DNA from 3 places in the Stenotrophomonas sp. GD03680 genome. Region 3 is predicted to be linked to each of the others. Evidence: predicted binding sites of a transcription regulator. Region 3 holds the regulator's gene; each other region holds the start of a gene.
The links. Region 3 encodes HrcA, which represses chaperone genes, less so after heat shock. Its sites were predicted from a motif close to TTNGCACTCNNNNNNNNNGAGTGCNAA; they were not measured.
Positions count from the first base shown of each region.

Region 1 (6,273 bases), on a different contig from region 3:
GTTGCCGCTGGATCTCTGCGGTATTCGCCCGGCAGGCCTGCAAAGCATGAGTCAACGACTTCTGCACTTCGCGCGACGCCCGAACACCTGCACTCTCATGTACAAGTCTAGAGCCGGACAAAAAATCATCCAGTTCAGCCCCCTTAACCAACAAATCGCGCAACTGCGCCGATCGCTTGGGGTCACTCAACAATTGCTTGGCGTTTTCGCTTTTGAAAGCTTTCATGCCGTCAGCACTCCGAAATCCCCCGAGTAGGGGCCAAGCTGCTAGCCCCGGAAGCCTACTGCATCATACGACCACCAGGTCTCTGCGAACAGGGGCTTATGAGACAAGCCAACGGCCCACAAAAAAAACCCCGCCTTGCGGCGGGGTTTTTCACTTCATCGGGAACAGCGGACCTTAGAAGTCCATGCCGCCCATGCCACCCATGCCGCCCATGCCACCGGCGCCGCCCAGGGCCGGCTCGTCCTTCTTCGGAGCTTCGGCAACCATGGCTTCGGTGGTGATCATCAGGCCAGCGATCGAGGCCGCGTTCTGCAGCGCCGAACGGGTCACCTTGGTCGGGTCCAGGATGCCGAACTGCAGCATGTCGCCGAACTCACCGGTGGCGGCGTTGTAGCCGAAGCTGCCGCTGCCTTCCTTGACCTTGTTGACGATGACGGACGGCTCTTCGCCGGCGTTGGCGACGATCTCGCGCAGCGGGGCTTCCATCGCGCGCAGGGCGATCTGGATGCCGTGGTTCTGGTCTTCGTTGGCGCCCTTCAGGCCGGCCAACGCGGTGACCGCACGGACCAGTGCAACGCCGCCGCCCGGAACCACGCCTTCTTCAACGGCTGCACGGGTAGCGTGCAGGGCGTCGTCGACGCGATCCTTCTTTTCCTTCATTTCGATTTCGGTGGACGCACCCACCTTGATCACGGCAACGCCGCCGGCCAGCTTGGCCACGCGTTCCTGCAGCTTCTCGCGGTCGTAATCCGAGGAGGTGTCCTGGATCTGGGTCTTGATCTGCGCAACGCGCGATTCGACCGCAGCCTTGTCGCCCACGCCGTCGATGATGGTGGTGTTCTCCTTGGAGACCTGCACCTTCTTGGCGCGGCCCAGGTCCTTGATGGTGGCCTTCTCCAGCGACAGGCCCACTTCTTCGGAGATCACGGTGCCGCCGGTCAGCACGGCCATGTCTTCCAGCATCGCCTTGCGACGATCGCCGAAGCCCGGGGCCTTCACGGCCACGACCTTGACGATGCCACGGATGGTGTTGACCACCAGGGTCGCCAGCGCTTCGCCTTCGACTTCCTCGGCCACGATCAGCAGCGGCTTGCCGGCCTTGGCGACGCCTTCCAGCACCGGCAGCAGGTCACGGACGTTGGAGATCTTCTTGTCGTGCAGCAGGATGAACGGGTCATCCAGGTCAGCGGTCTGCGACTGCTGGTTGTTGATGAAGTACGGGGACAGGTAGCCGCGGTCGAACTGCATGCCCTTGACCACGTCCAGCTCGTTGTCCAGGCCCGAGCCTTCTTCAACGGTGATCACGCCTTCCTTGCCGACTTCCTTCATCGCGTCAGCGATGATCTGGCCGATCGACTCGTCCGAGTTGGCCGAGATGGTGCCGACCTGGGCGATCGCCTTGTCGTCAGCGGTCGGCTTGGAGATGTTCTTCAGCTCGGTGACGGCAGCCACGACGGCCTTGTCGATACCGCGCTTGAGGTCCATCGGGTTCATGCCGGCAGCAACGGCCTTGGCGCCTTCGCGGATCAGGGCCTGGGCCAGCACGGTGGCGGTGGTGGTGCCGTCGCCGGCGTCGTCGTTGGTGCGCGAAGCAACTTCCTTCACCATCTGCGCGCCCATGTTCTCGAACTTGTCAGCCAGTTCGATTTCCTTGGCGACGGAGACGCCGTCCTTGGTGATGGTCGGGGCGCCGAAGCTCTTCTCGAGCACGACATTGCGGCCCTTCGGGCCGAGGGTGGCCTTGACGGCATTGGCGAGAACGTTGACGCCGCGCACCATGCGCGAACGGGCGTCTTCACCGAAACGGATATCCTTGGCAGCCATTGCAATTACCTCATTGGTCGCGCCGGGCCGTGCCCGGCGGCTGGGATGTGGGGATCAGGTTGAAACAGGTCGCGGCGGGGCTCAGCCGATGACGGCGAGCACGTCGTCTTCGCGCAGGACCTTGTACTCGACGCCTTCGCTCTTGTACGAGCTGCCGGCGTACTGGCCGTAGATGACCTTGTCACCGACCTTCAGCGACGGCGCGCGCACGCTGCCGTTGTCCAGCGGCTTGCCGGGGCCGACGGCCACGACTTCACCCTTGGTGGACTTTTCCTTGGCCGAGTCGGGGATGACGATGCCACCGGCGGAGATTTCGTCGGCTTCGATCGGCTTGACCACAACGCGGTCGTGCAGCGGCTTGATGCTCATAGGAGACCTCTTAAGTGATTGATTGGTCTAAAAAAGTCCGGCGATGTTAGCACTCGCACCAGGCGAGTGCCAGAACCGCACGTGAAGAAACCCGACAAGGTCGGGAGCACGGCAGAGATGGAGCCCCCCGGGAGGCTTTCAAGGGGCGTCGCGAAAAAAGTTTCCGCGCCGGACGCTGCGGCAGTGCGGTGGGGTGGCCCCGAATTAGGTGACCAACGTCGCACTGTCAGATATCTGACGTTCATTTACGACAAAGTGTCACTGGATCGGCCTTAGGCTCGGCCGCGCATTCCCAATCACAAGGAGTCGTCGATGCGATTGCTGTCCCCGCTCGCCACCGCCTGCGTGCTGGCCCTGGCCACCGCGCCGGCCCAGGCCGAGGTCTTCATCAACGAACTGCATTACGACGACAGCACCGCAGCTGGTGACGTCGGCGAGGCGATCGAGGTCGTGGCCACCGCCGGCGAGGATCTGTCCGGCTATCGGCTGTATCTCTATAACGGCAGCACGCCGTCGGCCGCTTCGGTGTACGCCGACACGGCCGTCCCTGCCGGCAGCGCGGCCGGGTGCGGCAGCGCCACCCTGGCCGTGGTCAGCTATCCGACCAACGGCATCCAGAACGGTCCCAACGACGGCATCGCGCTGGTCGACGCCAGCGGCAAGGTGGTCCAGTTCCTCAGCTATGAGGGCACGATCACTGCCTCCGGCGGTCCTGCCGCAGGCATGACCAGCCAGAACATTCCGGTGGCCGAGACCAACAGCACGGCCCCTGGCACCTCACTGCAGCTGACGGGCAGCGGCAGCCAGTACGCCCACTTCACCTGGGCCGAATCGGCGACGCAGACCTTCGGCAGCTGCAACAACGGCCAGACCTTCAGCGGTGGGGGTACGCCCGGTCCCAATACGCCGCCATCGGTGTCCACCACCACCCCCGCCCAGGGCAGCAGCACGTTCCCGGCCGCGGCCGATCTGGAAGTGGTGTTCAGCGAGACGGTGAACCTGGCCAGCGGCGCCTTCGCGCTGAGCTGCGGCGCCTCCGGCAGCGTACCGCTGACCCACCCGGCCAGCGGCAGGAGCGTGAAGCTGTCCACCAACACCGCGCTGGTGGCCGGTGAGGCCTGCCGCTTCGACATCCGCGCCGCGCGCATCACCGACCTGCAGGGCGCGCATCCGGCTGCCGACAGCCGCATCGCCTTCACCGTGGCCAGCGCCACGGGCAACCCCGATCCGGGCAATCCCGGCGTACCGGCGGGCTACTACTCCAGGGTCAACACCTCCAGCCCGAGCCAGCTGCGCTGCTCGCTGCACGCGACCATCAAGGGCCACACCGCCTATCCGTACAGCGGGTCGGGCACCAGCACCTGGACCATCCTGGAGATCGCCGACGAGGATCCGAACAATCCCAACCGCATCCTCGATGCCTATCGCAACCGCAGCTACGCCAAGGTCAGCGATCGCGCTGGCACGGGCAGCGGCCTGACCTACAACCGCGAGCACACCTGGCCGAACTCGCTGGGCTTTGCCAGCACCACCGGCGACAAGGGCCTGCCCTACGCGCCCTACACCGACACCCACATGCTGTACCTGACCGATGCGCAGTGGAATGCCGACCGCGGCAACAAGCCGTTCGGCAAGTGCGATGCCAACTGTGGCGAGCGCGCCACCGAGGCCAACAACGGCCATGGCGGCGGCAGCGGCGGCTACCCGGGCAATTCCAACTGGGTGCGCACGCCGGACGGCAACACCGGCACCTTCGAGGTGTGGGGCCATCGCAAGGGAGACATGGCGCGCGCGGTGATGTACATGGCGATCCGCTACGAGGGCGGCAAGGATGCAGCCACCGGCCAGTCCGAGCCGGACCTGGAGCTGACCGACGACCGCAGCCGGATCGTCAGGACCAGCAGTTCGCCGGCCTACATGGGCCTGCTCTCGACCCTGATCGACTGGCATCTGTCCGATCCGCCGGACGACGCCGAGCGCGCGCGCAACGACGTGATCTACAGCTTCCAGGGCAACCGCAACCCGTTCATCGACCACCCCGAGTGGGCGACGCCGGCGTTGTTCACCTCGGCCAAGCCGGCGACCTGCCAGCTGGCCAACTGACCGCGCAACGCAGCGGTCCATCGCCGCCGCCGGACCTTGATCCGGCGGCGGCCCTATACTCGACGGTCATGCCGACCGTCGATCCCGTCCTGCTGCTGTTGACCACCTGCCCGGACCGGGCCAGTGCCGAGCGCATCGCGCATGCGCTGGTCGGCGAGCGCCTGGCCGCCTGCGTAACGCGCCTGGAAGGGGCGCAGTCGACCTACCGCTGGCAGGGCGAGGTCACTACCGATGCCGAGCTGCAGCTGCTGGTGAAGACCACGGCCAGCCGCGTGGAGGCAGCGATGGCGCGGATCGTCGAACTGCATCCGTATGAACTCCCCGAGTGCATCGCGGTCGAAGCCCGGGCCGGACTGCCGGCCTATCTGGATTGGATCCGGGCGCAGACCCGGGAGGACACCGCTTGATGAATCTGTTTGCCCGTGCCGCCGCGCTGTGCGCCCTGCTCTCGCTGGCCCTGCCTGCATTCGCCCTGGACGAGAAAGATCTGCTGCCGGTGGACCAGGCGTTCGCGCTGACCGCCAGTGCGCCGGAGCGGAACCAGATCCAGCTGCAGTTCAAGATCGCGCCGGGGTACTACCTCTATCGCCACCGCACCAGCGTCAAGGCCGACCCGGCCTTCAATGCCGGTGCGCTGCAGATGCCCAGCGGCACCAAGCACCACGACGATTTCTTCGGCGAGGTCGAGACCTACCGCGAACGCCTGCAGGTTTCGCTGCCGGGCGCCCCGACGGATGCGGCCGGCACCCTCAGCCTGGAAGTGCGCTACCAGGGCTGCGCCGATGCCGGTGTCTGCTACCCGCCGCAGAAGCGCGTGGTCCAGGTGACACTGCCCGGTGGTGGCGGTGGCGCCGCAGCCGCCCTGCCAACCGCGCGGGTCACCGGCGTGAGCGCGTTCAACACTCCGCTTGCCGGGGCCGGCAGCGGTGGTGGCCTGCGCCTGCCCGGCAGCAGCAACAGCCAGGCGCTTCCGCTGCCCTCCGAACAGGCCTTCGGCTTCGACGCGATCGCCAGCGATGGCAACACCCTGCTGCTGCGCTTCAGTCCCGCGCCGGGCTACTACCTGTATCGCGATCGCACCTCGCTGAAGCTGGAAGGCAGTGCCGGTGTGCTGGCTGCTACGCCGCGCTGGCCCGCCGCGCAGTCGCATCGCGACGAGCACTTCGGCGATGTGTCGGTGTACTTCAACCAGGTCGAAGTGCCGCTGCCGCTGCGCCGCACGGTGACCGAGGCGGTGGACAGCACACTGGTGGTGACCTTCCAGGGTTGCCAGACCGATGGCATCTGCTACCCGCCGATGACCCGCCGGGTGAAGCTGTCGATCCCCGCGGGAAAGATCAGCGCCCACGCCGGCCAGCCTGCGCCACGCAGCGAAATGATCCGACCGCTGCCGGCGGGCAGCGCCGCACCGCGCGAGGCTGCCAACGGCACCCCGTTGCGCCTGCTGCCGACCGTGCCGAACAGCGAACCGGCGCGTACCGATGTGGACGGCGCGCAGGCAGGGTTCGCCGCCGATGCGCGGGGCGACAACGCGCTGCGCACCCGCCCGCCGGCCACCACCCCGGATCCGGACCGTTCGTTCCTGTGGGTGCTGCTGCTGGCACTGGCCGGTGGTCTCGTACTGAACCTGATGCCCTGCGTGCTGCCGATCCTGTCGCTGAAAGTGCTGGGCCTGGCACAGAGCGGTGAGAGCGCCGAGCGCGCCCGCAGCCACGCCATGTGGTACACGCTGGGCGTACTGGTCGCCTTCG
Region 1 is NZ_JAOCKC010000001.1:56,373-62,645, reverse strand. Features, by position in the region: gene N5J29_RS00265 (hypothetical protein) at 1-226, opposite strand, end outside; gene groL (chaperonin GroEL) at 401-2,050, opposite strand; gene N5J29_RS00255 (co-chaperone GroES) at 2,132-2,419, opposite strand; gene N5J29_RS00250 (endonuclease) at 2,732-4,522, shown strand; gene cutA (divalent-cation tolerance protein CutA) at 4,591-4,929, shown strand; gene N5J29_RS00240 (protein-disulfide reductase DsbD) at 4,926-6,273, shown strand, end outside.
Region 1: N5J29_RS00255 (co-chaperone GroES) is a predicted target of HrcA. The motif match lies at 2,466-2,492, and genes of this name have one in related genera.

Region 2 (6,273 bases), on a different contig from region 3:
GGTTCCAGCACCACGTGCACAGCGTGGTGTTCAGCCTGGGCCGCGCCTGCCGCAAGCCGTGGGCGACCCTGCTGACGGTGATGGTCATGGCGCTGGCGCTGGCACTGCCACTGGGCCTGTCGATCGCGCTGGACAACCTCAAGCATTTCGCCGGCAGCGTGCAGCAGTCGCGCGACATCAATGTCTTCCTCAAGGGCACGGTGGATGGCCCGGGTGCGTTGCGCCTGGCCGGCCAGCTGCGCGACCGCGATGACGTCGGCGAGGTGACCGTGCGCACGCCCGAGCAAGGGCTGCAGGAGCTGCGCGATGCCGGCCTTGGCGAGGCGATCGACGCGCTGAATGACAATCCGCTGCCTTCGCTGCTGGTCATCACCCCGGGGCAGGGCAAGGACGATGCGCGTCTGGCGCGTGCGCTGGAAAGCCTGCCCGAGGCCGATCTGGTGCAGCACGATGCGCTGTGGCGGCAGCGGCTGGATGCGTGGCTGGCGTTCGGCGCACGGCTGGTACAGGTGCTTTCGGTGCTGCTCGGCGTCGGCGCTGCGTTGGTGGTCGGCAACACCGTGCGCCTCGACATCCAGGCACGGCGCGAGGAAATCGGCGTGCTGCAGCTGCTCGGCGCCAGCGATGGCTTCATCCGCCGGCCCTTCCTGTATCTGGGCGCCTGGTACGGGCTGGGCGCCGGCGCGGTGGCGCTGGCCCTGATCGGTGTTGCCGGCGCCGCCCTGCGCGCGCCGCTGGCTGACCTGTCACGCAGCTACGGCAGCCCGTTCGAGCTGCACGGCCTGGACCTGCTGCATGGCAGCCTGGTCCTGCTGGGCACGCTGCTGCTGGGCTGGCTGGGCGCGTGGCTGGTCACCGGCCACTTCCTCCGCCAGACCCGCCCGACCGACACCTGAGACCGGCATGCAACCGCAAGCGCTGAAGCACCTTGAAGGGCCCGCTACGCGGGTGATGGTGGTCGACGGTTCCAAACTGGTGCGCAAGCTGATCGCCGACGTGCTGCAGCGTGATCTGCCGGGCGTGGAGGTGATCGGCTGCGACAGCATCGAGGATGCCCAGCAGGCGCTGGCCCAGGGGCCGGTAGACCTGGTCACCACCTCGCTGACCCTGCGTGACGGCGACGGCCTGGCGCTGGCGCGGACGGTCCGCGAAGCTGCCGGCCAGGCGTACGTGCCGGTGATCGTGGTCTCCGGCGATGCGCAGCAGCATCTGGAGCAGCGGCGCTTCACCGAGTACGTCACCGACTATTTCGACAAGGCGCTGGGCCATGAGGCGCTGGCGACCTTCATCCGTGGCTATGTGCAGCCGCAGACCATTCCCGGGGCGACCATCCTCTACATCGAGGACAGCCGGGTGGTGGCGGAGGCGACCAAGCGCATGCTCGAACGCCAACAGCTCAACGTGCTGCACGTGGTCAGTGCCGAAGAGGCCTTCACCCTGCTCACGGCCGAATCGCTGGGCCGCAGCCGCCACCGCATCGACCTGGTGTTGACCGACGTCACCCTGAAGGGCGAATTGAGCGGACGCGACGTGGTGCAGCGCGTGCGCGTGGATTTCGGCTACGGCAAACGCCGACTGCCGGTGCTGGTGATGACCGGCGACGGCAATCCACACAACCAGACCGGGTTGCTGCAGGCCGGTGCCAATGATCTGGTGCTGAAGCCGATCGAGGAGCGCCTGCTGGTGACCAAGGTGCTGTTCCAGCTGCGCCTGGCCCGCTTGAACGATGGACCCCTGTTGCGATGACCGATGACGTAGTGGACACCCCGACGATCCAGCTGGAACCGAGCTGGAAGCAGCAGGTCGGCGATTACCTGTTGCAGCCGCAGATGCGCGAACTCTCCACCTTCCTGCGCCAGCGCAAGGCGGCCGGCGCGGCGGTGTTCCCGCCGGGGCCGCAGATCTTCGCGGCGTTCGACGCCACGCCGTTCGAACAGGTGAAAGTGGTGATCCTGGGCCAGGACCCGTACCATGGGCGCGGCCAGGCGCACGGACTGAGCTTCTCGGTGCCCGCCGGCGTTCCGGTGCCGCCATCGCTGCTGAACATCTACAAGGAGATCGAGGGCGACCTCGGCATCCCCCGTCCCGATCACGGCTGCCTGGTGCCGTGGGCGCAGCGCGGCGTGCTGCTGCTCAATGCCGTGCTGACGGTGGAGGAGGGCAGGGCCGGCGCCCACCAGGGCCGCGGCTGGGAAGGCTTCACCGACCACGTGGTGGATGTGCTCAACCGCGAACGCGAAGGCCTGGTGTTCATGCTCTGGGGGGCCTACGCGCAGCAGAAGGGCAAGGTCATCGATACCCGGCGCCACCGTGTGCTGAAAGCCCCGCATCCCTCGCCGCTGTCGGCCCATCGTGGCTTCCTCGGCTGCCGGCATTTCTCGATGGCCAACGACTATCTGCAGCGTCGCGGGCAGGCGCCGATCGACTGGTCGCTGCCGCCGCGCGCGGCGCTTTGACCTCCGCCGGCAGCCGGGCCTGAACACCGGGCAACGTTTCCTGGCCTGAATGGGCCTTCGGAACGGCCCGTTCAGCTCCGCTTGACCGGAATCGGCCGGTTCCCGGCAGGTAATTGGTTGAATTCCAAGGGATTGTGAATCCCGAAAAGCGCGCTCGCCACTGTCATCAAATCGCGCTACGGTAGGGCTCTGTTTGGGACCAGTGTTGCATCAATAGGATGCTGGAACTTTTTCCTCCTTTAGCAGTCCAAATCCCGGACTGCTAAGATGGGTGCCTATGAGCCAGAACACCTCTACTGCCCTTGTGGCAAACAATCTCCCGATTCCCAGTGCGCTCGGTTCGCTGGACGCCTACATCGGTGCCGTGCACCAGATCCCGGTGCTGTCGGTCGATGACGAACAGGACCTGGCCCGTCGCTTCCGCGACGGCAACGATCTGGACGCTGCCCGTGAGCTGGTGCATTCGCACCTGCGCTTCGTGGTGCACGTGGCCCGCGGCTACAACGGCTATGGCCTCGCCCTGGGCGACCTGATCCAGGAAGGCAACATCGGCCTGATGAAGGCGGTCAAGCGCTTCGACCCGGACATGGGCGTGCGCCTGGTCTCCTTCGCCGTGCACTGGATCCGTGCCGAGATGCACGAGTTCATCCTGAAGAACTGGCGCATCGTCAAGGTCGCCACCACCAAGGCGCAGCGCAAGCTGTTCTTCAACCTGCGCAAGTCGAAGACGCGCCTGGGCTGGATGAACGCCGCGGAAGTCAGCGCGGTGGCCAAGGATCTGAACGTGTCCGAGCGCGAGGTCATGGAAATGGAGTCGCGCCTGTCCGGTCGCGATATCGGTTTCGATGCGCCCAGCGACGAGGATGACGATCATGCGCCGCCGTCGCCGGCCGCATACCTGGTGGCCAACGATGAAGATCCGTCGATGGCCTACGAGCGTGCCGACAGCGAGGACAACCAGCTGCAGCTGCTGCGCGAAGGCATGGCCGAACTGGATGCGCGTTCGCGTGACATCATCCGCCGCCGTTGGCTGGATGCGGACAGCAAGGTGACGCTGCAGGAACTGGCAGACGAGTACGGCGTGTCTGCCGAACGCATCCGCCAGGTCGAGGCGAATGCCCTGAAGAAGATGAAGGCGCTGTTCACCGCGTGATGTGACATCACAGTTATCCAACAGAAAACCCGGCATTGCCGGGTTTTTTGTTGGGTCTGCCAAGCAACAGGCCGCTGCCCTTTACGCGTGCTCACGCGCGATCGCGCGCCAGCCGATGTCGTTGCGGTGGAATTCGTTGGCCCAGCTGACCTTGGCCACACCGGCGTAGGCATTGGCCTGCGCATCACGCACGCTGTCACCCAGCGCCGCCACGCACAGCACGCGGCCGCCGGCACTGACCACCCTGCCCTGCGCGTCCAGTGCAGTACCCGCATGGAAGACCTTGGCGCTGGCCGGCACCTCATCCAGTCCGGAAATCACATCGCCGGTGACCGGCGATTCCGGGTAAGGTTTCGCGGCCAGCACCACACCCAGCGACGGGCGCGCATCCCACTGTGCCTGCACCTGGTCCAGGCGGCCATCAATGGCGGCTTCCACCAGCTCGACCAGATCCGACTGCAGGCGCAGCATCACCGGCTGGGTTTCCGGGTCACCGAAGCGCACGTTGAACTCGATCACCTTCGGTGCGCCGCTGGCATCGATCATCAGGCCTGCGTAAAGGAAGCCGGTGAACGGAATGCCGTCGGCGATCATGCCCTGCACGGTCGGGTTCACCACCTCGCGCATCACCCGCGCGTGCACCTCCGGCGTGACCACCGGGGCCGGTGAGTACGCGCCCATGCCGCCGGTGTTCGGCCCGGTATCACTGTCGCCGACTCGCTTGTGATCCTGCGAGGTGGCCATCGGCAGCGCATGCACGCCATCGACCATCGAAATGAAGCTGGCTTCCTCGCCGTCGAGGAATTCCTCGATCACCACGCGTGCGCCGGCGTCACCGAATGCGTTGCCGGAGAGCATGTCGCGCACCGCATCCTCGGCCTCGGCCAGGGTCATTGCAACGATCACCCCCTTGCCGGCGGCCAGGCCATCGGCCTTCACCACGATCGGCGCACCCTTCTCGCGGATGTAGGCCAGTGCCGCCTCCACGTCGGTGTGCACGGCGTAGAACGCGGTCGGGATGTTGTGCCGGGCCAGGAAGTCCTTGGCGTAGGCTTTGCTGCCTTCCAGCTGGGCAGCGGCGGCGGTTGGCCCGAAGATGCGCAGGCCGGCGGCACGGAACCGATCGACCACGCCTGCCACGAGCGGCACTTCCGGGCCGACCACGGTGAGTTCAACACCTTCGGCCTGGGCCAGGGCCAGCAGACCATCGATGTCGGTGACCTTCACCGCCACGTTGCGGCACTTGTCTTCGGTGGCGGTGCCGGCGTTGCCGGGTGCCACGAGTACCTCATCGACGCGGGAGGACTGGGCCAGCTTCCATGCCAGGGCGTGTTCGCGGCCGCCGGAGCCGATGACGAGGATCTTCATGGGACAGGGTTCTCGTAAGCAGAAAAGAAAAGCCGGGCAGGGCCCGGCTTGGTGATGCGGATCAGTGGCGGAAGTGGCGCACGCCGGTGAACACCATGGCCAGGCCATGCTCGTCGGCGGCGGCGATCACCTCGGCGTCGCGCATCGAGCCGCCCGGCTGGATGACCGCCTTGATGCCGGCGGCGGCGGCGGCATCGATGCCGTCGCGGAACGGGAAGAACGCATCGGAAGCCATCACCGAGCCTTCAACCACCAGGTTCGCGTCGGCCGCCTTGATGCCGGCGATGCGCGCCGAATACACGCGGCTCATCTGGCCGGCACCCACGCCGATGGTGCGGTTGTCCTTGGCGTACACAATCGCGTTGGACTTCACGAACTTGGCCACCTTCCAGGCGAACAGCAGGTCGGTGAACTGCTTGTCGGTCGGTGCCAGCCTGCTGACCACTTTCAGTTCGTCACGGGTCATGCCGCGGTTGTCCGAGGACTGCAGCAGCACGCCCGAGCCGACACGCTTGCTGTCGAAGTTGTTCAGGCCGTCGCCATGCGGAATGCGCAGCACGCGCACGTTGGCCTTCTTCTGCGCGTATTCCAGCGCCGCCGGCTCGTAGTCCGGTGCGATCAGCACTTCCACGAACTGACGGTCCAGGATGACCTGTGCGGTGGCGGCGTCCAGCGGCTTGTTGAAGGCGATGATGCCGCCGAAGGCACTGGTCGGGTCGGTGGCGTAGGCCAGCTCGTAGGCATCGCCGTTGCCGGCACCCACCGCCACGCCGCACGGGTTGGCGTGCTTGACGATGACACAGGCCGGCGCATCGAACTGGCGCACGCATTCCCAGGCGGCATCGGCATCGGCCAGGTTGTTGTAGCTCAGTTCCTTGCCCTGCAGCTGCTGGAAGGTGGCCAGGGTGCCCGGCACCGGGTACAGGTCGCGGTAGAACGCGCCGCTCTGGTGGGGGTTCTCGCCGTAGCGCAGGTCCATCACCTTGACGAAGGTGGAGTTCATCTGCGCCGGGTACTCGGCACGCACCGGCACGGCGGCGTCGGTGGCGGTGACCGCCGACAGGTAGTTGCTGATCGCCGCATCGTACTGGGCGACGCGGTTGAACGCGGCGACCGAGAAGGCGAAGCGGGTGGCCGCCGGCAGCTGGCCATCATGGGTGTCCAGGGCGCCCAGCAGCTCGGCGTACTGTGACGGGTCGGTGGCCACGGCCACGCGGGCGAAGTTCTTGGCCGCCGAGCGCAGCATGGCCGGGCCGCCAATGTCGATGTTCTCCACCGCGTCGGCCAGGGTGCAGT
Region 2 is NZ_JAOCKC010000001.1:15,062-21,334, forward strand. Features, by position in the region: gene ftsX (permease-like cell division protein FtsX) at 1-896, shown strand, start outside; gene N5J29_RS00055 (response regulator) at 904-1,746, shown strand; gene ung (uracil-DNA glycosylase) at 1,743-2,456, shown strand; gene rpoH (RNA polymerase sigma factor RpoH) at 2,734-3,609, shown strand; gene purD (phosphoribosylamine--glycine ligase) at 3,691-4,977, opposite strand; gene purH (bifunctional phosphoribosylaminoimidazolecarboxamide formyltransferase/IMP cyclohydrolase) at 5,039-6,273, opposite strand, start outside.
Region 2: rpoH (RNA polymerase sigma factor RpoH) is a predicted target of HrcA. The motif match lies at 2,696-2,722, and genes of this name have one in related genera.

Region 3 (6,273 bases):
CCGCAGCGGCGTGGGCTGTGGCAGATGGATGCTGACCTGCAGCGACTGCAGGTTGCGCGTGGGCAGTGGCAGCGCGTCGCTGAGCCGGTCCTGGCCAGGCGCGATCAGCACGCCGGGCTGGCCATCGAAGGTCAGCGCCTGCGGCACCTCGCCCGGATGTGCCGCCAGGGTGGCCCGGCCCACCCGCAGTGGCTGTGTCCCGTAGGCGTTGCTCAAGCGGACACGCAGGCGCGAGCCGCCCAGGCTGATGCGGACGGTCTGGCGGAAGGTCTGGTCGGCCAGCTCTGCGGGGATCAGCGTCGGAAACAGGAAGTCTGCCTGCCAAACCGGTTGTGGACTGGCTTGCCAGCTGGCCACCCAGTGCCGGGGAGGGGCGGCCGTGGCGCTGGCTGCTGCGGACAGGGTGAGCAGGGCAGCGGTGGTCAACGTGCTCAGGCGGTTCATCGGAAGGGTCCGTCGGAAGGAGGGGCCATGGTGTCCCTGCCGCTTTCTGTGAACTAGACTGCGCCTGGATAATCATCTGTGAACTGGATTCATCACCATGCCGCGACCCGACATCAATCGCTCCGGCGAGCTGGAAGTGTTCGTGAGGGTGATCGAAACCGGCGGATTCTCTGCGGCGGCCCGCAGCCTGGACATGACGCCCTCGGCGGTCAGCAAGCTGGTGGCGCGGCTGGAGCAGCGGCTGGGCACGCGCCTGCTGCAGCGATCCACCCGCCAGCTGCAGCTGACCCCGGAGGGCTGCGCCTTCTATGAGCGCGGGCTGCGCGTGCTTGCTGACCTGGAAGAGGCCGAGCGCTGTGCGAGCGCGCATGCCGAACCGCGCGGGCGGCTGCGGGTGAATGCCAACGTGCCCTTCGGCCAGCATTTCCTGCTGCCGTTGCTGCCCATGTTCCTGCAGCAGCACCCGCAGGTGGGGGTGGACCTGACCCTGACCGATGAAGTGATCGATCTGCTCGAGCAGCGCACCGATGTGGCCGTGCGGGCCGGTCCGCTGAAGAGTTCCAGCCTGGTGGCACGACGGTTGGGGGCGACGCGGATGATGATCGTGGCCTCACCCGGCTATGCGCAGCGACACGGTCTGCCTGGCAACGTCGACGACCTGCAGACGCACAACCGGCTGGACATCGGCCATGCGCGGGCGATGCAGGGGTGGCCGCTGCTGCAGGGCGGCCAGGTGCTGCGCGTGCCCACCAGCGGCAATGCGCGCGCCAGCAACGGCGATGCCCTGCGGCAGCTGGTGCTGGGAGGGCTCGGGCTGGCCCGGCTGGCCGCGTTCCAGGTCAGGGACGACATAGCGGCCGGGCGGCTGCTGCCGGTGCTGGAAGAGGCCAATCCCGGCGATCTGGAAGAGGTGCACGCGGTATTCCTGGGGCAGGGTGGCTATCTGCCGCTGCGGGTGCGTGCGTTCCTGGATTTCCTGGTGGAAAAGGTGGATCTGGCGCGGCCGCTGGGGTGAACCTGCGGTGGGACGGACCGGGCGTCGCTCGACGCCGCCGGCGTCAGACCTGCAGCAGCTTGCGGGCGGCCGCGCGCGCTTCCTTGCTCACTTCGACGCCACCGAGCATGCGTGCCAGTTCTTCCTCGCGTGCCTTGAGGTCCAGCTTCTCCACCGCACTCTGGGTCATGCCTTCCACCGGTGCCTTGCTGACCCGGTAGTGGGCATGGCCCTTGGACGCGACCTGCGGCAGGTGGGTCACGCACAGCACCTGGCGCTTCTCGCCAAGGGCGCGCAGTTTCTGGCCGACGATGTCGGCCACCGCGCCACCGATGCCCGAGTCGACTTCGTCGAACACCATGGTCGGCACGGCGTCCAGGTCGAGCGCGGCCACTTCGATTGCCAGCGAGATGCGCGACAGTTCGCCACCCGAGGCCACCTTGCGCAGGGCGCGTGGTGGTTGACCGGCATTGGCCGCGACCAGGAACTCCACGCGTTCGGCGCCCTGCGGGTCGGGCTTGCCGCCGTCCTGGGGTTCCAGCTCGATCAGGAACTGGCCACCGCCCATGCCCAGCTCGGCGATGATGCCGGTGGTGGTGGTCGACAGCGCGGCCGCCGCACTGCGCCGGCTTGCGGTCAGTGCTTCGGCCTGCACCCGCCAGGCGGCCGCGGCCTTGTCGATCTCGCCGGCCAGGCGCTGCAGCCGTTCGTCGGCGCCGCGCAGCTGCTCCACTTCGGCATGCATGCGCTCGCGCTGCGCGCCCAGTTCGTCCATCGGCACGCGATGCTTGCGCGCAAGGTCGTGCAGGCGGCCGAGACGGCGCTCGTTCTCCTCGAACTGCTCGGGGTCGGCATCCAGGTCGTCGTGCACGCGGTCGAGCAGGGACAGGGCTTCGTGCAGCTGGATCGACGCGTTTTCGATCAGGCTGTCCACCTCGCCCAGGCGCGGGTCGTGTTCGATCAGCCGGGCCAGTTCGTGCCGCACCTGCTGCAGCTGATCCAGCGCCGAGCTGCCCTCGTCGCCGTTGAGCTGGTTGCTGGCGGCCTGGCAGGCGGTCAGCAGCGCGCTGGCATGGGCCTGGCGCCGATGGCTGGCGCCCAGCGCGAGGATCGATTCGGGCTCCAGATCCTCACGGTCCAGTTCGCGCAGCTGATGCTCGAGGAAACCGATACGGTCACTGACGTCGCCCTGTTGCGACAGCGCCAGGGATTCATCGACCAGTGCCTGCCAGGCGGCTGCGGCGCGGCGGACCTGACGGCGCTCTTCCTCGTTGCCGGCATAGGCATCAAGCAGGGCCAGCTGGGAAGGACGCGCCAGCAGGGCCTGCTGTTCATGCTGGCCGTGGATTTCCACCAGCAGCGCGGCCAGTTCGCCCAGCTGGGCGAGGGTGACCGGGCGGCCGTTGATCCAGGCCCGCGAACCGCCGTCGGCGCGGATCACGCGGCGCAGCTGGCACTGGTCCTCATCGTCCAGCTCGTTGTCGGCCAGCCACTGGCGTGCGGCCTGCAGATGCTCCAGCGCGAACTCGGCCGACAGCTCGGCGCGGGCGGCACCGTGGCGGACCACGCCGCTGTCGGCGCGCAGGCCGGACAGGAAGCCCAGCGCGTCGACCATCAGCGACTTGCCGGCGCCGGTCTCGCCTGAAACCACGGTCATGCCAGGCCCGAATTCAAGTTCGGTGGCGCGGACGACGGCGAAATCCTTGATCGATAGGTGTCTGAGCATGGGTCTGGGGGTAGCTGAGCCGCGCAACGCTAGCACGCGCACGCGGGCGGTCCAATGGCTTGCCAAGGTGATCCGGCGCCATTATCTAGTCTCCGTGTCTCACAGGTTGATTCCATGCACGGTTCCGCCGACCAACTCGCCCCGCGCGCGCGCCATCTGCTGCGCACGCTGATCGCGCGCCACATCCAGGATGGTGAGCCCGTGGGCTCGCAGACGCTGGCGCGCGTGGCCGGGCTGGAAGTCAGCCCGGCCACCATCCGCAACATCCTCGGCGACCTGGAGGACCTGGGCCTGCTGGCGTCGCCGCATACCTCCGCCGGGCGGATCCCGACCGCGCATGGCTACCGGGTGTTTGTCGACAGCCTGCTGCAGATGCAGCCGCCGGGCGAGGGCGAGCTGGCCCGCTTGCGCCAGGAACTGGCCGGTGGCGGCAGCACCCAGGCCCTGCTCGGCAGTGCCTCCGAGCTGCTGTCGGCGATGAGCCACTTCGTCGGCGTGGTCAGCGCGCCGCGGCGCGAGCAGTTCGCCTTCCGCCAGATCGATTTCGTGGCGCTGGACGGCCGCCGGGTGCTGGCGATCCTGGTGTTCGCCGACAACGAGGTCCAGAACCGGGTGATCGAAACCCGCCAGGACTTCGCGCCGGGCCAGCTGGAGCAGGTCGCCAATTACCTCAACGCCCATTTCGCCGGGCTGCCGCTGGCGGAGATCCGGGCGCGCCTGCTGCTGGAGCTGCGCGATGCCCGCTCCGAGCTGGAGCAGCTGCTGGCGCACAGCATCGAACTGGCCGAGCAGGCCCTGCAGCCCGCGGCCGACGACATGCTGGTGGCGGGCCAGACCCGCCTGATGGGGGTCCAGGACCTGTCCGACCTGGAGCGCCTGCGTGAACTGTTCGAGCTGTTTTCCAGCAAGCGCGAGATCCTGCAGCTGCTGGAGCGGACCATCCAGGCCCCGGGCGTGCGCATCTTCATCGGCGAAGAGACCGGGATGATGCCGCTGCAGGGCGTTTCGCTGGTGACCGCCCCGTATGCGGCCAACGGGCAGGTGCTGGGCGTGCTGGGGGTGATCGGGCCGAAGCGGATGGCCTACGACCGCATGATCCCGCTGGTACAGGCCACCGCCGACATGCTGGGGGCGGCCTTTTCACCGACCGGACGCGGATCCGGTGCCGCGGACGCTTGAAACGCAGCATCCCGCCCACACTAGGGTGGGTGGAGGCGGGGAGTGACCGCCAGGGACCCAGACATGAACCACGAACATCCAGATTTCGAATCCCAGCAGAGCGCCGCCGACGCGGCCGCCGCAGCAGGCGTCAATGACGAAGTGGAGCGCCTGCGCGCGGAAGTCGAGCAGGTCAGGGCCGATGCGCTGCGTGAGCGCGCCGACCTGGAGAACCAGCGCAAGCGCGTGGCCCGCGACATCGAGCAGGCCCGCAAGTTCGCCAACGAGAAGCTGCTGGGCGAGCTGCTGCCCGTGTTCGACAGCCTGGATGCCGGCCTGAAGGCCGCCGGCGACGACCCGCACCCGCTGCGCGAGGGCCTGGAGCTGACCTACAAGCAGCTGCTGAAGGTCGCCGCCGACAACGGCCTGGTCCTGATTGACCCGACCGGCCAGCCGTTCAACCCGGAGCACCACCAGGCGATCAGCCAGGTGCCGGCCCCGGACGCCGCCCCGGGCAGCGTGGTGACCGTGTTCCAGAAGGGCTATCTGCTCAACGAGCGCCTGCTGCGGCCGGCGCTGGTGGTGGTGGCCGCCGACTGAGCGGTCCATCCGGGAGCGGCCGCCGGGCATGGCCCGGCGCTACCCCCGGATCGTCATCGCCGGGCCATGCCCGGCGAACCTTGAACGGCTGAACACAGCGTTCGGGAGATGGCTTGAATGTTCCACGAGCCTCCCCCACATCCCATTCATCCACCGGCCGAGCGGCCGGACTGACATCCACACAGCATTTCTCAGGAGTCTCCCCCATGGGCAAGATCATTGGTATCGACCTCGGCACCACCAACTCGTGCGTGGCGATCATGGACGGCGGCAAGGCCCGCGTCATCGAGAATTCGGAAGGCGATCGCACCACCCCGTCGATCGTCGCCTACACCAAGGACGGCGAAGTCCTGGTCGGTGCCTCGGCCAAGCGCCAGGCGGTGACCAACCCGAAGAACACCTTCTACGCGGTGAAGCGCCTGATCGGCCGCAAGTTCACCGACGCCGAGGTGCAGAAGGACATCGCCCACGTCCCGTACAGCATCCTCGCCCATGACAATGGTGATGCGTGGGTGGCGACCAGCGACGCCAAGAAGATGGCGCCTCAGGAAATCTCGGCCAAGGTACTGGAGAAGATGAAGAAGACCGCCGAGGACTTCCTCGGTGAGAAGGTCACCGAAGCGGTCATCACCGTGCCGGCCTACTTCAACGACAGCCAGCGCCAGGCCACCAAGGATGCTGGCCGCATCGCGGGCCTGGACGTCAAGCGCATCATCAACGAGCCGACCGCGGCCGCGCTGGCCTATGGCCTGGACAAGGGCGACAACAAGGATCGCAAGATCGTTGTGTACGACCTGGGCGGCGGTACCTTCGACGTCTCGGTGATCGAGATCGCCAACGTCGACGGCGAGAAGCAGTTTGAAGTGCTGGCCACCAACGGCGACACCTTCCTGGGCGGCGAAGACTTCGACAACCGCGTCATCGAGTACCTGGTGGAAGAGTTCAACAAGGACCAGGGCATCGACCTGCGCAAGGATCCGCTGGCCCTGCAGCGCCTGAAGGACGCTGCCGAGCGTGCCAAGATCGAGCTGTCCAGCGCCCAGCAGACCGAAGTGAACCTGCCGTACGTCACCGCTGACGCGTCGGGTCCGAAGCACCTGAACATCAAGCTGACCCGCGCCAAGCTGGAAGCGCTGGTGGAAGACCTGATCAAGAAGTCGATCGAGCCGTGCCGCGTCGCCCTGAACGATGCCGGCCTGCGTTCGAGCGACATCAGCGAAGTGATCCTGGTCGGCGGCCAGACCCGCATGCCGAAGGTGCAGCAGGCGGTGACCGAGTTCTTCGGCAAGGAGCCGCGCAAGGACGTCAACCCGGACGAAGCCGTGGCACTGGGTGCGGCGATCCAGGGTGG
Region 3 is NZ_JAOCKC010000010.1:4,202-10,474, reverse strand. Features, by position in the region: gene N5J29_RS12355 (SGNH/GDSL hydrolase family protein) at 1-444, opposite strand, end outside; gene N5J29_RS12350 (LysR family transcriptional regulator) at 542-1,459, shown strand; gene recN (DNA repair protein RecN) at 1,503-3,164, opposite strand; gene hrcA (heat-inducible transcriptional repressor HrcA) at 3,279-4,343, shown strand; gene grpE (nucleotide exchange factor GrpE) at 4,407-4,922, shown strand; gene dnaK (molecular chaperone DnaK) at 5,129-6,273, shown strand, end outside.